Regions from separate parts of the Lysinibacillus sp. BS3 genome, predicted to be linked through region 1. Evidence: riboswitches for the same ligand, from Rfam matches in the RefSeq annotation. Region 1 holds a riboswitch; each other region holds the start of a gene.
The links. Region 1 has a riboswitch for S-adenosylmethionine ahead of AAJG31_RS18325 (methionine ABC transporter ATP-binding protein). Riboswitches for the same ligand answer to the same signal wherever they lie in the genome.
Positions count from the first base shown of each region.

Region 1 (5,663 bases):
TTCTATAATTTTTGCTAGATCAGCTTGAGGTGTACTGTTTACGGTTGCCTCCGAACATTGTATACGTCAAGCTTTTCTATACATGATCATTAGGGGAATCAACTAACAAAAAGATATATTGGGAGGAATTAATCATGACTGAAAAAACAACTGATTTCATTAAAGGTGGCGGATTTCTTATTGAAGATGTGGAATTAGATCGTGTATTTACACCGGAAGATTTCACTGACGAGCATAAAATGATTGCTAAAACAACAGAGGAATACGTTACAAATGAAGTTTTACCAGTAGTGGAAAATTTAGAGCACCATGAATTTGAGCATTCAGTGCGTCTCCTAAAAAGTGCAGGCGAATTAGGCTTACTTGGAGCAGATGTGCCTGAAGAATACGAAGGGTTAGGATTAGACAAAGTTTCTTCAGCTTTAATCGCTGAAAAAATGTCTGTTGCAGGTGGTTTCTCAATCACACATGGTGCCCACGTTGGTATTGGGTCATTACCAATTGTTCTATTCGGTAATGAAGATCAAAAGAGAAAATATTTACCTAAGCTTGCTTCAGGTGAATTAATCGCTGCCTATGCATTAACAGAGCCAGGTTCAGGTTCAGATGCTCTAGGTGCAAAAACGACTGCAAAATTAAATGAAGCTGGCACACATTATATTTTAAATGGTGAAAAACAGTGGATTACGAATGCAGGCTTTGCTGATGTATTTGTGGTCTACGCAAAAATTGATGGCGATAAATTCTCTGCCTTTATCGTAGAACGTGCCTACAATGGTGTTTCAGTTGGTCCTGAAGAAAAGAAAATGGGGATTAAATCATCATCAACTCGTACATTGGTATTGGAAGATGCGGAAGTACCTGTAGAAAATCTATTAGGCGAAATTGGTCGTGGTCATATCATTGCGTTCAATATTTTAAACATTGGTCGTTATAAACTAGGCGTGGGCACAATTGGCGGATCGAAACGTGCATTGGAGTTAGCTATTCAGTATACAAACCAACGTCAGCAGTTTAAGACAAAGCTTTCTGATTTCAATCTGACAAAAGAGAAATTATCAACGATGGCTTCTCAATTGTATGCTTCAGAATCATTAAACTATCGTACTGTGGGTCTATTTGAGGATCGCTTAAGCCAATTAAGCCTAGAAGAGCAAAAGCAAGGAAAAGTGATTGCAGGTGCGATTGCTGAATATGCTATTGAATGCTCTATTGCCAAAGTATTCGGTTCAGAAACATTAGACTATATTGCAGATGAAGCAGTACAACTTCATGGCGGTTATGGCTTTATGGCTGAATATGAGGTAGAGCGTATTTACCGTGATTCTCGTATTAATCGAATTTTTGAAGGTACAAACGAAATTAACCGCATGATTGTACCTGGTACATTTATGAAAAAGGCGCTAAAAGGTGAGCTGCCATTATTACAAGTTGCTCAAAATTTACAGCAAGAGCTGCTTATGCTAATGCCAGAGGAAATCGGTACAGAGCCGTTAGCACAAGAAAAATATTTAGTGAAAAATGCCAAGAAGATTGCTGTATTAGCTGCAGGATTAGCAGCACAACGCTTTGGTGCAAAACTTGATCAAGAGCAAGAAGTATTGGTAAACATTGCGAATATAGCTAACCAATTATTTGCAATGGAATCAGCTGTCTTACGTACAGAAAAAGCAATTGCTCGTGACGGTGCTGAAAAAGCACATCAAAAATTGCTATACACACAAATTTTCTGCCAAGAAGCATTCGCAGAAATCGAAAAAGAAGCAAAAGACACAATTCTTGCTTCAGCGGATGGCGATGCAGCCCGTATGACATTATCTGCACTGCGTAAGCTAACGCGTAATAATCCATACAATTTAATTGCGAAGAAGCGTGAGGCTTCCGTTAAATTAATTGATGCTGAAAAATATATTGTATAATAGTGCAAATTTAACCTAGCTATCTGCAAAAGATAGCTAGGTTTTTTTATATGAGATGGATAATCGTAAAAGGAGCGGATAAATTTGCACAACTGGTGGATAAACTTACAAAAAAGAGTGAAGTTCACCATTGAAAACAACTATGATGGTATACTACAGAAAAAGACAGAAGAGGAGCATTGTAATGACGATTCAATTTTTCCATTATCCGAAATGTACAACATGTAAAAAGGCACAGAAGTGGTTAAATGAGCATGAGGTTTCCTATGAAGAGGTACATATCGCAGAGCAACCTCCCACTAAAGAAGAATTAACAGCTATTTGGCAAGCTAGTGGACAGCCTTTGAAGAAATTTTTTAATACCTCAGGCATGAAATATCGTGAGCTTGGCTTAAAGGACAAGTTAGCGGAAATGACGGAGGATGAGCAGCTTGAGCTACTTGCTTCAGATGGCATGTTAATTAAACGTCCCATCGTGACAGATGGAAAAAAAGTTACTTTAGGTTTTAAAGAAGTAGATTTTGAGCAAGCTTGGAAATAACCGTATTAAACCTTGTATTTATAGGAGAAGTATGGCACACTGAAAGTGAATATATTACATATTTATGGAGGGGTTTTTTGCATGAGCACACCTAAAGACTTACGATACTCTGAAGAACATGAATGGGTAAAAGTAGAAGATGGAAAAGTACGTATTGGTATTACTCACTTCGCACAATCTGAATTAGGAGATATCGTATTCGTTGAGCTTCCACAAGTTGGCGACGAAATCAAAACAGATGATCCATTCGGTAGCGTAGAATCAGTAAAAACTGTTTCTGAATTATATGCACCAATCTCAGGTACTGTAGTTGAAGTAAATGCAGATTTAGAAGATAGCCCAGAATTCGTTAATGAATCACCATATGAAAAAGCATGGATGATCGTTGTTGAGCCTGCTGACGCATCAGAAGTTGAGAAACTAATGACAGCAGAGCAATACGAAGAAATGATCGCTGAATAAGACAAGCCATAATCGAAAAACGTCGGAAACTACCGGCGTTTTTTGTTATATAATGACTTATAAGTGGGGATCTCTAAATGGAGGTGGCGTAATGTTCGAGGGAAAATGCTTGATAGTAGAAGGGCGCTCAGATAAGCTACAAATTGAGCCTATTTTGAATGAGAATGTTACAATACTATGTACGAATGGTACAATTGGTGTGCATCAATTAGAAGAACTACTGGATCCCTATGAGGGCTGTGAGCTATTTACTTTTTTTGATGCAGATACTTCTGGTGATAAGCTACGTGCATTAATGGACAGACATTATCCAGAGGCTGAGCATCTGCGCACAATGCCAACATACAAGGAAGTAGAAACGACACCAAGAAAAGTGCTAGCAATGATCTTACTGCGTGCACATTTTTCAATCCATAATGAATATATTTTGTAAGGTTGCGTGAGTAAATGGAAGAATGGTCAATAGAGCAGTGGGAAGCGGCTAAACAGTCGGGAGAGAAAACTGCATTTTATTTATATACACCGATGTGTGGAACGTGTGCAGTGGCATCTAAAATGATGTCCATTATTGAGCAATTACTGCCACAGCTACAAATTGGTAAAGCAAATATCAACTTTTTGGAACACATAGCTTATGAGCATCAAATTGAAAGTGTTCCATGTCTACTCATCAGTGATGGCGGAAAAGTGACAGAAAAGATTTATGCTTTTCAATCCGTACCATTTTTATATGAATTGTTAAAAAAATCAATTGACTGAACTTTACTAGCGTGGTAAAGTATCAAATATATTACTAAAACATTAAATATATCGAACTCTTATGAAGAGTGGCGGAGGGAAGTGCCCTATGAAGCCCGGCAACCATCACAATGTGAAAAGGTGCCAAATCACCCAAAGATTTTTCTTTGAAAGATGAGAGAACGGTTTAACGTATCATACGTGACCCCTTCTACTTGTCTGTGAGTGAAGGGGTTTTCTATATGAGAAAAGGAGTATTCGCTATGATCCAGCTTCAAAATATTACAAAGAAATACAAAACAGCAAATGGCGAATTAACGGCAGTCAAAGACGTCAACCTTACTATTAATAAAGGTGAAATTTTTGGCATTATCGGCTATAGTGGTGCTGGTAAAAGTACCATGATTCGTTTATTAAACGGTTTAGAGAAACCGACAGCAGGAACAGTAACGGTGAACAATCAAGAATTTTCATCGATAAAAGGGCAAAAGCTTAGAGCAGCTAGACAAAAGGTAAGTATGATTTTCCAGCATTTTAATTTACTTTGGTCAAGAACAGTTGCCGAAAATATTGCATTCCCTTTAGAAATCGCAGGCTTCCCAAAGGCTCAACGTGAAGCGCGTGTGAAGGAATTAATTGCCCTTGTAGGCTTAGAAGGGCGCGATAAGGCATATCCATCCCAGCTTTCTGGGGGACAAAAGCAGCGTGTAGGAATTGCACGTGCATTAGCGAATAATCCAGAGGTTTTACTATGTGATGAGGCGACATCCGCACTCGACCCTGAAACAACGGATGCCATTCTTGATTTACTCGTAGATATAAATGAACGCTTAGGCTTAACAATCGTCCTGATTACCCACGAAATGCATGTCATCCGCAAAATTTGTCATCGTGTAGCGGTGATGGAGGCAGGCGAAATTGTGGAACGTGGTGAGGTATTACAAGTCTTCCAAGCCCCACAGGCGGCTATTACTAAGAAGTTTGTATCTCAAATTACAGACACTAAGGAAACACAGGATACGGTAGCACAAATTAAAACAAACTATCCAACTGGACAACTTGTCAAATTGATTTTTGTTGGTGAAAAAACAGAACAGCCTGTCATCTCACATCTTGTGAAACAATTTGATGTAGAAGTAAGTATTGTTCACGGAAATATTTCGCAAACAAAAAATGGTGCATATGGTACATTGATTGTGCAAATTGATGGCTCTCAGACAAACGTCACTGAAGCCCTTCGTTATTTAAATACAGTGGAAGTACAGACGGAGGTGATTGAAAATGCTAACTAATCTCTTTCCGAATGTAGACTGGGAAAATATGTGGCAAGCTACCTATGAAACTTTATACATGACAGCTATATCAACGGTTGTGACATTTATTCTTGGGTTAGTCATTGGTATTGTTCTATTTCTAACTAGCCCCAATCAGTTATGGGCAAATAAAATCGTTAACTTTTTAACAGGATCACTCGTTAATATTTTCCGTTCCATTCCATTTATCGTATTAATTATTTTATTAATTCCATTTACGAAGTTTTTACTAGGTACAATTCGCGGTGCCAATGCGGCGTTACCTGCTTTAATTATCGGTGCAGCACCGTTTTATGCTCGTATGGTATTAATTGCGTTACGTGAAATTGATAAAGGTGTGATTGAAGCAGCCCGTTCAATGGGAGCAAAAACTTCTACGATTATTTGGAAAGTATTGGTTCCGGAATCATTACCAGCTTTGATTTCTGGTATCACTGTAACGGCTGTTGCTCTTGTAGGATATACAGCGATGGCAGGAATTATTGGTGCAGGTGGTCTTGGTAACTTAGCTTTCTTAGACGGCTTCCAGCGAAATCGCCAAGATGTGACATTAATGGCAACTATTTTGATCTTAGTAGTCGTATTTATTATTCAATGGATTGGTGATTTAATTACCGAGAAAATTGATAAACGCTAGCACGAAAATGAGGTTATTCCGGTTTTTACCGCTAACATATTTTAAACAAATAA
Region 1 covers NZ_CP154860.1:3,707,601-3,713,263, forward strand. The annotation lists gene AAJG31_RS18295 (acetyl-CoA C-acetyltransferase) at 1-8, shown strand, start outside; gene AAJG31_RS18300 (acyl-CoA dehydrogenase family protein) at 135-1,919, shown strand; gene AAJG31_RS18305 (arsenate reductase family protein) at 2,104-2,460, shown strand; gene gcvH (glycine cleavage system protein GcvH) at 2,542-2,922, shown strand; gene AAJG31_RS18315 (hypothetical protein) at 3,014-3,355, shown strand; gene AAJG31_RS18320 (thioredoxin family protein) at 3,370-3,681, shown strand; SAM riboswitch class I at 3,738-3,841, shown strand; gene AAJG31_RS18325 (methionine ABC transporter ATP-binding protein) at 3,924-4,952, shown strand; gene AAJG31_RS18330 (methionine ABC transporter permease) at 4,942-5,610, shown strand.

Region 2 (5,663 bases), 1.5 Mb from region 1:
TACATCACATCAACCTCATAGCGCAAATGACCATAACGATAGGCAAGGTCACCTAAACCGCCAGCACCAACCATTCCTGCCATTGCTGTTGCACCAATTAATCCTATTGTGGCAATTGTTAAGCCTAAAATAATAGATGGTCGCGCTTCACGTAATAGGACATGCCAAATGATATGGCGACGTTTAATACCCATGGCTGTGTAGGCTTCTACTACTCCGGAATCCACTTCTAAAAGCGCAGATTCCATCAGTCGTGCAATATAAGGAGCTGTGTAAACAACTAGTGGAACGATTACACCTTTAACACCAATTGTTGTACCTACAATTAACTTGGTAAAAGGTAAGATGAAGAATAATAAAATGATAAATGGAACAGAGCGAACAATATTGATAAATAGATTAAAAAACTGATAGAAAAATTTATTTTCAAAGGATTGTCCTGGTCGTGTTAAAACGATTAATAGCCCTAATGGAATGCCAATCAGAATGGAGAAAAATAATGAAATTCCGACCATTTGAAATGTTTCGATAATTGCTTTGCCAATAACATCTGACCAATCTGTAAAGAAGCTTTGGATACTACTCATTGAATGCACCTCCTAATTCTTCCACTGCCACGCCATTTTCTGAAAAATATGTTAACGCCTTTTGGACAATCTGCATTTCGCCATGTAAATGCACCACAATATTGCCGACAATACCGTTTTTTAATTCAATGATATTAGCTGTTAAAATATTTGGTTGCACATCATATACCTTAGTGACTTCTGCTAATAATGGCTTACCAGTACTTTCACCAAGGAATGTTAAACGGATTACACTTCCTGAAACATTTAATTGCTCAATAAGAGAGGGGGATAAATTACGTTGTGAAATTGTATTTAAAAACTTTCGCGTTGTAGGGTGCTTCGGTTTCGCAAAAAGTTCAATCGCTGTGCCAAATTCCACAACTTTCCCTGATTCTAGAACAGAAACCTCATCGCAAATTTTTTGAATTACATTCATTTCATGTGTGATGAGCAGAATCGTAATGCCTAATTCACGATTAATTTTTAACAACAATTCAAGAATGGCTTCCGTTGTCTCAGGATCAAGTGCACTTGTTGCTTCGTCACTAAGTAAAATCTCTGGTTCCTGTGCTAAGGCACGTGCAATAGCCACACGCTGTTTTTGACCACCTGAAAGTTGATTTGGGTAACTATCTAGTTTATCTGTTAAACCGACAATTTCAGCATACTTAGCTACTCGGTTTTTTACTTCCGCCTCTTTATAGCCTAGTAGCTTTAAGGGAACTGCAATATTATTGTAAACTGTTGCTGTTTTTAAGAGATTAAAGTGCTGGAAGATCATCCCGATTTTTTGGCGTGTTTGACGTAATTCGTGAAGAGAAAGGGTCGTAATGTCTACATTGTCTATCACTACTTTTCCTGCTGTAGGACGTTCTAGTAGATTAACGCAACGAATGAGTGTACTTTTACCAGCACCACTATAGCCGATTACACCATGAATTTGTCCCTTTTTTACGTGAAGGTTGATGCCATCCACAGCTTTTATGATGCCTTTTTTCGATTTAAATTCTTTTGAGATATTTTGTAATTGAATCATGCGATTGTTTGCTCCTTTCTCAACCTTCTAAAAAGCAAGAATCTGCTCGTCTTCCCATTGGGGAATTTCAGCAGATTCTTTGGCTTTATAGAAGCTTTCTGAACATATTACCAGCTAGGGATTACAGAACCTTTGAATTCCTCTTCGATGAATTGACGCACTTCGTCAGATTGGTAAGCCTCAACGAACTTTTTAATTGTTGGATCATTTTCATTTTCAGCACGTACAACAATATAGTTCACGTATGGAGAATCAGTAGATTCCAATAAAATAGAGTCATCTTTAGGGTTAATGCCAGCTTCTAGTGCAAAGTTTGTATTAATAGCTGCTACATCTACTTCACTAAGTTGTTTAGGAATTTGAGCTGCCTCTAATTCAATGAATTTTAAATTCTTTTTGTTTTCTTCTACATCACGGATCGAGGCTGTTAAGTCTGCACCCTCTTTTAACTTAATATAGCCAGCTTCCTGTAAAACAAAGAGGGCACGTGCTCCATTCGTTGGGTCATTTGGTAAGCCAAACGTTGCACCGTCAGGAATGTCATCAAAGGATTTATATTTTTCTGAGTAGATACCCATTGGATTTAAAATCGTCTTGCCCACTGGTACTAAATCTGTATCATGGTCTTTATTAAATGTATCTAGGAAAGGCTCGTGTTGATAGCTGTTCGCATCAAGATCACCTTCAGCTAAGGATGTATTAGGTAAAACATAGTCAGAAAATGATTTTAGTTCTACTTCTAGCCCATTTTCTTTTGCTACTTTAGCGGCTACTTCTGCAATTTGTTCGTGTGGACCAGAAGTGACGCCTACAACGATTTTCTTTTCATCAATTCCTTCAGCTTGGCTTTTACTATCTTCTTTAGAGCCACAGCCTGCTAAAGCTGCTACTAATGTTAAACTTGCTAAACCTACTAAAAATTTATTTTTCTTTTTCATGAAAATACCTCCAAGATTGTTTTTATCGGTTTTTTGAAAATAAAAAAACTCTCTTACAAATTAAGAGAGGCTCATGAAAAGATGTCCTCTCTTATCTATCAAACGAAGATCGTTTGCAGGATTTAGCACCTTCCTATAAAAAGGAGGTTGCCGAGCTTCATAGGGCCAGTCCCTCAGCTACTCTTGATAAGAGATTTATAATATTTTTTTGTAATTCCGATAGAACTAATATAATTTATAGGGTATAGTAAGTCAATAAATAATTTTTAAATTTTTTATATAATTATAATATTTCGACGCAAAAGAGGGATAACAATGTCTGTAAGAGTTAATTATGGTATAGGTTCATTTGGTAAGGTTATTAGTGCTCGTTTTCTAACGGGAACAGATATCATTGAAGGGATTGAAGCGCTTTGCAAAGAGAATAGCATAGAGTCAGCAACAATTGTAAGCTGTATTGGCAGCTTTCAAAAAAGCAGCTTTGTTTATTTAGTGCCAGATGCAACAGCTCAAATTCAAGTTCGTTTTAGTGATGTGATTGAAAAAGAGGGACCATTAGAATTTATTCAAGGTTCAGGTGTGGTGTGTAAGCGAGATGGTGGATATGAGACACATTTCCATGGTTCTATGAGCGATCAATGGGGTGTTGTATCAGGTGGGCATTTAATAAAAGGGGGCAACCCTGTTATTACTGCTGACATCGTGTTGGCAGAGGTACAAGGGATTCAACATATTCGAAAATGGGATGATGAAACAGGTCATGTTCAATTTTATCCATTAGAAAATGGTTTAGGGCAACCAAGGAAAATTGAAAAATAGTAATAATCCTGTAGCTAGGGATAGCTACAGGATACGGCGTCATTATCTTTTAAACAATTGTAATTGCTCGATTCTATGGATTGCTTCACGTAAGCGCTCCTCACTAACCAGCAATCCTACGCGTACATAGCCTTCACCATATTGACCGAAGCCATTACCTGCTGCTACAGCGATATCAGCTTTTTCGAGCAAAAGATCAGCAAACTGTTCACTTGTATAGCCTAGTGGTACAGGGAGCCATGCGAAGAAGGAGCCACTTGGAGCCGTAACATGCCAGCCAATTCTTCGAGCTTCTTCAATGAGTACATTGCGGCGACGCTCATAAGTAGCTCGTAGTTCATCCGCACATTGCTGGGAAGCCGTCAGTGCTACTGCTGCGGCTTGTTGAATGGCAGGGAATTGACTACAAAACAGATGATCCTGAATTAGATTAATAGCAGCAATAATCTCGGCATTCCCTACAGCGAAGCCTATACGCCAGCCAGCCATATTATAGGTTTTCGATAATGTATACATTTCAACTCCTACTTCTTTTGCACCCTTTGCTTGAAGGAAGCTAACTGGTTTATTACCGTCAAATCCTATTGCCCCATAAGCAAAATCATGTGATACGATAATATTGTGCTCCTTCGCAAAGCGAACGGTCTCTTCAAAAAACGCAAGTGATGCTGTACCACCTGTAGGGTTGTTCGGGTAATTTAAGTAAAGAAGCTTTGCTTTTTCTTTCACTTCATCAGGTAATGCATGATAATCAGGTAAGAAATCATTTTCAGCAAAAAGGGGCATTACTTCAAAATTGACGTCTCCTAGTACAACACCTGATAGGTAATCTGGATAGCCAGGATCTGGTAAGAGCATCGTGTCACCAGGGTTTAACACAGCTAAAGGTAGCTCAACTAGACCAATTTTTGTTCCACCAAGAATCGCTACCTCTGTATCTGGATTTAGTTCTACCTGATATTCACGTTGATAAAAGTCCGCAGCAGCTTGGCGTAATTCAGCGAGACCTCTAAATGGTGAATATTTGTGGTTTTGAGGATTTTCAGCTGCTTCCTGTAATGCTTGAATGATGTGAATAGGCGTTGGCTGATCGGGATTTCCTTGCCCAAGGTTAATGACATCACGCCCTTCTTCTAGAGCCAAGTTTACTTTTTGAACGAGTGCTGCAAAAAATTGAGTGGGTAGTTGCTGTAGTTTTTTAGAGAATTCCATGCATGATCACCTTTTTCAGAATATAATAATTATTATTGAAGAATATGAAGCAAATAGTATTACTTTTTCTGTTAATTGTCTAGAGGAGGAATAGAGATGAAAATCGGTTGTATTCAATTAAATGTTGGCTTTGGCAAAGTTGAAGAAAATTTTGAACGTGCCGAGGATAAGATTCGTGAAGCTGCAAAAAATGGGGCAGAAATCATAGTGTTACCTGAAATGTGGAATACAGGCTATGCTTTAGAGAAACTGCCTGAGCTAGCAGATATCAATGGTGAGCGGACAAAGGCCTTTTTGGCTAAACTTGCTAAGGAACTTGATGTACATATTGTAGGGGGCTCTGTTTCAACAAAGAAAGGCGATAAATTTTATAATACGATGTATACCTTTGATCGTAATGGAGAACTTGTTGGGGAATATAGCAAGGCACATCTTTTCCGTTTAATGGACGAGCATCTTTACTTGGAAGCAGGGGATGAAATGAATCGTTTTGCTTTAGATGATATTGAAGCTGCTGGTGTCATTTGCTATGATATTCGCTTCCCAGAATGGTTACGTGCACATGCATTACAAGGAGCAAAGGTATTATTTGTACCAGCGCAGTGGCCAACTCCAAGGATTGACCATTGGAAAACGTTGCTACAGGCTCGTGCGATTGAAAATCAATGCTTTGTCATTGCAGTTAATCGTATTTCGAAAAAGGTAGAAAATTTTAATGGGCAGTCTATGATTATTCAGCCTTGGGGAGAAGTATTATGGGTAGGTGCTGAGGACGAGGAAGTAGCAGTGATCGATGTAGACTTTTCCATTGTCGATGAAGTACGTGGAAGAATTCCTGTTTACGATGATCGTAGACCTGGATTGTATCACGATGTAGTTGTGAAAGGGTAATAAAGGGCACGCTTAGGAGGGGAGTTAACCTTTTAAGCGTGCCAACTTTTTTCTAGCTCTTATCCTCGATTAATGAATTGGCTAGTAGCATAAATTCAAGTGTAATGCGGTTATGCCCGTTCATAAAATTTTTACCAAGTAAACTTTCAAGCTTTTTTAAGCGGTGATAGAGTGTTTGACGAACAATAAACAATTGAT
Region 2 covers NZ_CP154860.1:2,237,138-2,242,800, reverse strand. The annotation lists gene AAJG31_RS11180 (methionine ABC transporter permease) at 1-587, opposite strand, end outside; gene AAJG31_RS11175 (ATP-binding cassette domain-containing protein) at 580-1,605, opposite strand; gene AAJG31_RS11170 (MetQ/NlpA family ABC transporter substrate-binding protein) at 1,713-2,543, opposite strand; SAM riboswitch class I at 2,632-2,736, opposite strand; gene AAJG31_RS11165 (DNA-binding protein) at 2,859-3,362, shown strand; gene AAJG31_RS11160 (pyridoxal phosphate-dependent aminotransferase) at 3,405-4,574, opposite strand; gene AAJG31_RS11155 (carbon-nitrogen family hydrolase) at 4,671-5,465, shown strand; gene AAJG31_RS11150 (PucR family transcriptional regulator ligand-binding domain-containing protein) at 5,518-5,663, opposite strand, start outside.
Region 2: linked by a shared signal. The riboswitch ahead of AAJG31_RS11170 (MetQ/NlpA family ABC transporter substrate-binding protein) and the one ahead of AAJG31_RS18325 (methionine ABC transporter ATP-binding protein) in region 1 are both predicted to bind S-adenosylmethionine.

Region 3 (5,663 bases), 1.4 Mb from region 1:
TGTTGTAAAGGAGCCTGTACCATAGGCAAGCATGTTTTGTGGTGCACTAATTGGTAACAGGAAGCCAAAGCTTATGACGAATTGTTGCACAATAACAAAACCAACTTGATCAACATTAGCCGTTAATGTGGAGGCTAAAACGATAAACACAGGTATAAGTGCTGAGGCTAAGCTAGTTGCGCTTGCAAAACCTAAATGAATCAAAATGTTAAATAAAGTTACGAGTGCGATGGTTGCTAGTAAAGGCATAGTATCTAGCCCAAGTGAACCAAAAACTTTATCTGATAACCATGCAGCACCTTGCGTATTTAGTAAAATGGTTCCTAACATAATGCCTACCGCAAAGACGATAATTGTCCCCCATGGAATATGAGGCTCAACTTCCTTCCATGAATACACACCGATTTTAGGCATTAATAGAATCGCGATAGCAATAATTGTGACTGTTGTCGTATCAAATGGATGTAGCTTCCCTTCAGTTGCCCAGAAAAATAGTAAAACTACGGATGTAATGATTAAACGAATTTCAGGAGCCTTTAATGGGCCAAGCTCTGCAAGCTGTTTTTTGATGACCTCTTTACCACCTTCGATATTGCTAGTCTCAGGTTTAATTAAAGCAATCATAATGAAAAATAAAAAGATCGACATAATAATTGAGAAGGGGGCTGCATAAAGTAGCCAAGCACCCCATGAAATATCCACATTAAATTGCTCTTGGATAAAGTTTAAAGCCACCATATTTTGAGCTGCTGCAGTTTTAATACCAATATTCCAAATGGAAACGGCTTGTACCGAAGTAATAACTAATAAGGCAGCAAGCCGACTATCACGTGGTAAACCAAATGCTGCCACCATTCCAAGCAATATCGGTACTACCGCGCCAGCTCGTGCTGTAGCAGAAGGTACAAAAAATGCGAGGACGATAGACACTAAAATAGCGCCAAATACGATAGCTTTTGTTTTCGTTCCTACCAGTGAAAGAATCCAAAGTGCAAGTCGTTTATGTAGATTAGTAATTTGCATTGCTGCCGCTAGAAAAAGAGCTGCTGCTACTAAAGCAACGGCAGAATTACTAAAGCCACTTAAAGATAATTTTAATGCGCTAGCTGTTCCTAGCTCTGTAGTTGGATTATCCATTGACGGAGCGAGTCCTAGTAAAACAGTTACTAGTGCAATGATCATGGCCGAGCTCACAGGATATGAAACGGCCTCTGTAACCCAAAGGATGACTGCAAAAGCTAAAATGGCTAAAGCTCGTTGCCCAGCTATAGGTAAATCACCATTGTTAGGTAAGAAGGTAATAATGATTAGTAACGCGAATGCCAAGCCAATCCATAGTGGCTTTAAATTAAGTTTTGTAGCTGCTTGCTTTGGTGAAGACATATTTTCTCATCCTTTCTACGATAAAAATGACGATTATTATCCATAACATCGGCCTGTATAATGTTTTATTGAGATAAGAATATGTCTATTTTATTGTAGAAAAAAATCTATGTGAAAATGGTGTTTTTTACAGCAATATGAGTAGATAAAGAGAAAAAATACGGTCACAAAAAATACAAAAATATCCATTAAATATTATTTCTTTTTCTTAAAGGCAGAAGTTACTTTAGGCTCTGTTCCATTGACTAATCGTTTAATATTTTCGAGGTGCAGGATGATGGCTATGCCAAAAAGAAGAAGAGCTATAATGGTTGGGCCAATGCCAGGAATCCATAAATAAGTTGCTGTACAAAACACGAGATAAAATTCTAGAACACCTACAATTAAATAATTTGTTGCAAAGGATAAAATAACAAATAAAATAAGTGCAAATAAACCAATCTTCCAATCAACAGCAAGTAAAATACCAATGATGGAGGCCGTTCCTTTCCCGCCGTTGAAGCCCATGTAGAAGGGGAAATTATGACCTAAAATAACCCCAGCAGCCATAATATAAGTAAGCAGCCAAATTTGTTCTTCTGTTAAATGAATAGCGTCCGCTAGATAAAAATGCGCACCTATAATAGCGACAACGCCTTTGCCTATATCGATGAGGGCTACTAAAACGCCATACTTCCAGCCAAGGGAAAGAGTAGCATTAGAGGCACCAGCATTACCGTGGCCAGCCTTTTTTAAATCAACCCCCGATAAAAATTGAGCCACTTTAGAGCCGTGAATACAGCCTATTAAATAGCCAATCATAAGAAAAATGATCACGGCCTTTACCATAAAAATACTCCTCTCAAAATTTTTTCTAAAATAGTGTATGCGTTCATATTACGTATAAGAGCAGACAGAAGTTTCGGAAAAAATAAAATTTACTTGTTGACAGAAAAAAACTCTATGTTTATACTGTGTAACAACGATGGAAATTGAATCTCATACTCTTATCAAGAGCGGCGGAGGGATAGGCCCTATGATGCCCGGCAACCAGTAAGCAATGAGCTTACTAAGGTGCTAATTCCTACAGATTCTTACTTGGATCTGGCAGATAAGGGGAGGAAAACTTGCAACCGCAACCCTCTTCTTAGCTGAAGAGGGTTTTTGTTTTCTACAGAAAAATCCTCCTCATCTCCGGTACCATCGTAAAAAAATAACCATTTGGAGGTACACAATGACAAATTTTAAACCAGAAACATTGCTGTTGCATGGTGGTCAAGAGCCAGACCCAGTGACGGGTTCTCGCACAGTTCCAGTCTATCGCTCAACTGCTTTCGTATTTAAAGACACTGCTCATGCGCAACGTCTTTTTGCCTTAGAGGAAGCAGGGAACATTTACACACGAATTACCAATCCAACAGTTGATGTGTTTGAAAAACGTGTGGCTTTATTGGAAGGTGGAACAGCAGCAGTAGCACTTTCATCTGGTGCAGCAGCTATCGCATTTTCCATTTTAAATCTAGCGGGAGCTGGTGATGAGATAGTAGCAGCTAGTTCTTTATATGGTGGTACGTATAATTTATTTGCTAACACATTACCAAACTATGGTATTAAAACAATTTTTGTAGATGAAACAAACCCAGAGAATTTCAAAGCAGCGATTACTGATAAAACAAAAGCTGTCTTTGCAGAGGTTTATGGTAATCCAAGTTTAAAGGTTTTAGATATTGAAGCAGTAGCTAAAATTGCACATGATAATGGTCTACCATTAATTATTGACAGCACGTTCGCTTCTCCTTACGGTTCTACACCTATTGAATACGGCGCAGATGTTGTAGTTCATTCAGCAACTAAATGGATAGGAGGTCATGGTACAACTTTAGGGGGCGTTGTTGTAGACGCTGGTAAGTTTGATTGGACTAGCGGTCGATTCCCTGGTTTTACTGAACCAGATGCCTCTTACCATGGTCTACGTTATGGAATTGATACAGCTTCTGCTGCCTTTGCTACAAAGCTACGTGTACAATTATTACGTGATTTTGGTCCAACATTAAGTGCTGATGCTGCTTTTAATTTATTGCAAGGGTTAGAAACGCTTCATCTGCGTATCCCTAAACACAATGAAAATGCATTGGCAGTGGCTGAGTATTTACAAAACCACCCATCTGTGGAGTATGTAAATTATAATGGCCTAGAAGATTTTCCGACACATGAGTTAGCAAAAAAATATTTAAGAAATGGCTTCGGTTCAGTGCTTACATTTGGCATAAAGGGTGGACGAGAAGCTGGGCGAAAGCTTATTGATAGCGTGAAATTATTTTCACATGTAGCAAATGTAGGTGATGCAAAGTCATTAATTATTCATCCAGCTTCCACTACTCATCAGCAACTATCAGCAGACGAATTAGTTCAAGCTGGTGTAACCGAGTCGCTCATTCGCTTATCCATCGGTTTAGAGGCAGTAGAGGATATTATTGCTGATTTAGATCAAGCCATTACACAGGCTACAACAACTGAACAAACAGTAGAAGCTTAAAGTTTAAAGAAAATGGTAAGATGTTGTGACGTTAACGTATTTTCTCATTCGATTAGCCTCATTTGGTAATGCGTTAAACGTTGCTACATCAATCTATTACTGCATCCGTTAATTATCAGAACCTTATAAAAAATAATACCAAGTAATTTTATATGTATTATTGACTTTGTTAAATCCATGTTATATACTAGGAAATAAGTTAACAGTACGAAAATTTTTTTTAAAAGGTAAATGTTTCATAAGTGCTCCCCCACTTTTGAATATATAGAAGAGTAGTTGCCTAGCCAGTGACTACTCTTCCCAAAAACTGATGATAAAGGAGTGTTTAAAATGGGTAACATCTATAGTGCGCAAAACATTGTATCCTATCTAATATATGAGCTAAATGAAGGGCATGTATTTGTCAACAATAAATCCATTCAACACCTTCTTACATCAGTCGAAAGAAAATGGCAGGAAGTATTTGGTCATACAGCATTTCAAGAACATGTTTTTACTGAAAAGGACTTTACTGTAAAGGAAGTATTTGAGGCATATGAACAGTACGGTGTGAGCCATATCTCACTTCCTGCGACAGAGTTTTACTTGAAGTATGGTACATTTCAATTAGTGGAACGTACGTATGCAATACCAAATTTTACAGAAGAAGAGATTAGTCTTGTTCAACAAGCTTTAGCACAATATCGTTATCAATTGCTTTCAAAAGCAAGTTAAAACCCCCTCATATTTTTAAGCTCATTCTCTGCTGCTACAGGGAATGAGTTTTTTCTTTAAAGGGATTGTTATGAGTGTCTGAGCATACATATATATAATAGAAGAAAGACATTCATATATTGAAATGTAAATAGTCAATATTTGTTCAAATCTTATAGATTGATTAATAAAACGTATAATAAAGGGAATGAAACCGATTTCTTTTGCACATCTAGAGAAAACAAATGTCCTTCCTAGAAAGATTTTTCTTGTGCAAAGCGTGTATTTGCGTTACAATTTTCTTTAAGTTAAATTTTGAATTATTTGAATTTGTATGTGTCCTAACACATATAGAAATAGCGAAACTCATACAAAGAGAGTTGTTGGCTAAAGACTGCGGTGGGTGTCAAATTGTCATGACACAACCCCATGGAAAATTAGCTTTAATGAAACTGCGGAATGTAAGTTGGAGGGAATAACAAGAATGGCAACTATAAAGGCAGCGATTTTAGGATTTGGAACGGTAGGTCAGGGGATTTACCATATTTTAAATGAAAAACGAGAAGAGCTAAAAAATAAATTAGGTATTGAATTAGAGGTAGCGAAGATTTTAGTGACAGATGCTAGTCGTGAACGTGTACCAGGTACAGCACATTTAATGACAACAAGTATGGATGAAGTCTTAGCAGAGCCAGGTATGCAGGTAGTGTTTGAAGCAATTGTGAACGAAGAACCTGCATACAGTTATTTAAAGCGAGCGGTGGAACATAAATGTCATGTTATTACTGCCAATAAAGTGATGTTTGCCAAACGAGGTTTGGAGTTGCAGGATCTTGCAAAAGCTAATGGCGTTTTTGTAGGCTATGAGGCTACTACCGCTGGTGGCGTACCTGTGATAAAAACAATGAAAAATATCTTACTTGTAAATGATGTAAGTCGTATACAAGGTGTCTTAAATGGCACATGTAATTATATTTTAACAAAAATGCGTGCACAGGGCTGGTCGTTCGAAACAGCTTTAAAAGAGGCACAAGGCTTAGGTTATGCCGAAGCAGATCCATATAATGATATA
Region 3 covers NZ_CP154860.1:2,338,974-2,344,636, reverse strand. The annotation lists gene AAJG31_RS11575 (DASS family sodium-coupled anion symporter) at 1-1,383, opposite strand, end outside; gene AAJG31_RS11570 (glycerol-3-phosphate acyltransferase) at 1,579-2,211, opposite strand; SAM riboswitch class I at 2,367-2,480, shown strand; gene AAJG31_RS11565 (O-acetylhomoserine aminocarboxypropyltransferase/cysteine synthase family protein) at 2,597-3,898, shown strand; gene AAJG31_RS11560 (hypothetical protein) at 4,229-4,612, shown strand; gene AAJG31_RS11555 (homoserine dehydrogenase) at 5,076-5,663, shown strand, end outside.
Region 3: linked by a shared signal. The riboswitch ahead of AAJG31_RS11565 (O-acetylhomoserine aminocarboxypropyltransferase/cysteine synthase family protein) and the one ahead of AAJG31_RS18325 (methionine ABC transporter ATP-binding protein) in region 1 are both predicted to bind S-adenosylmethionine.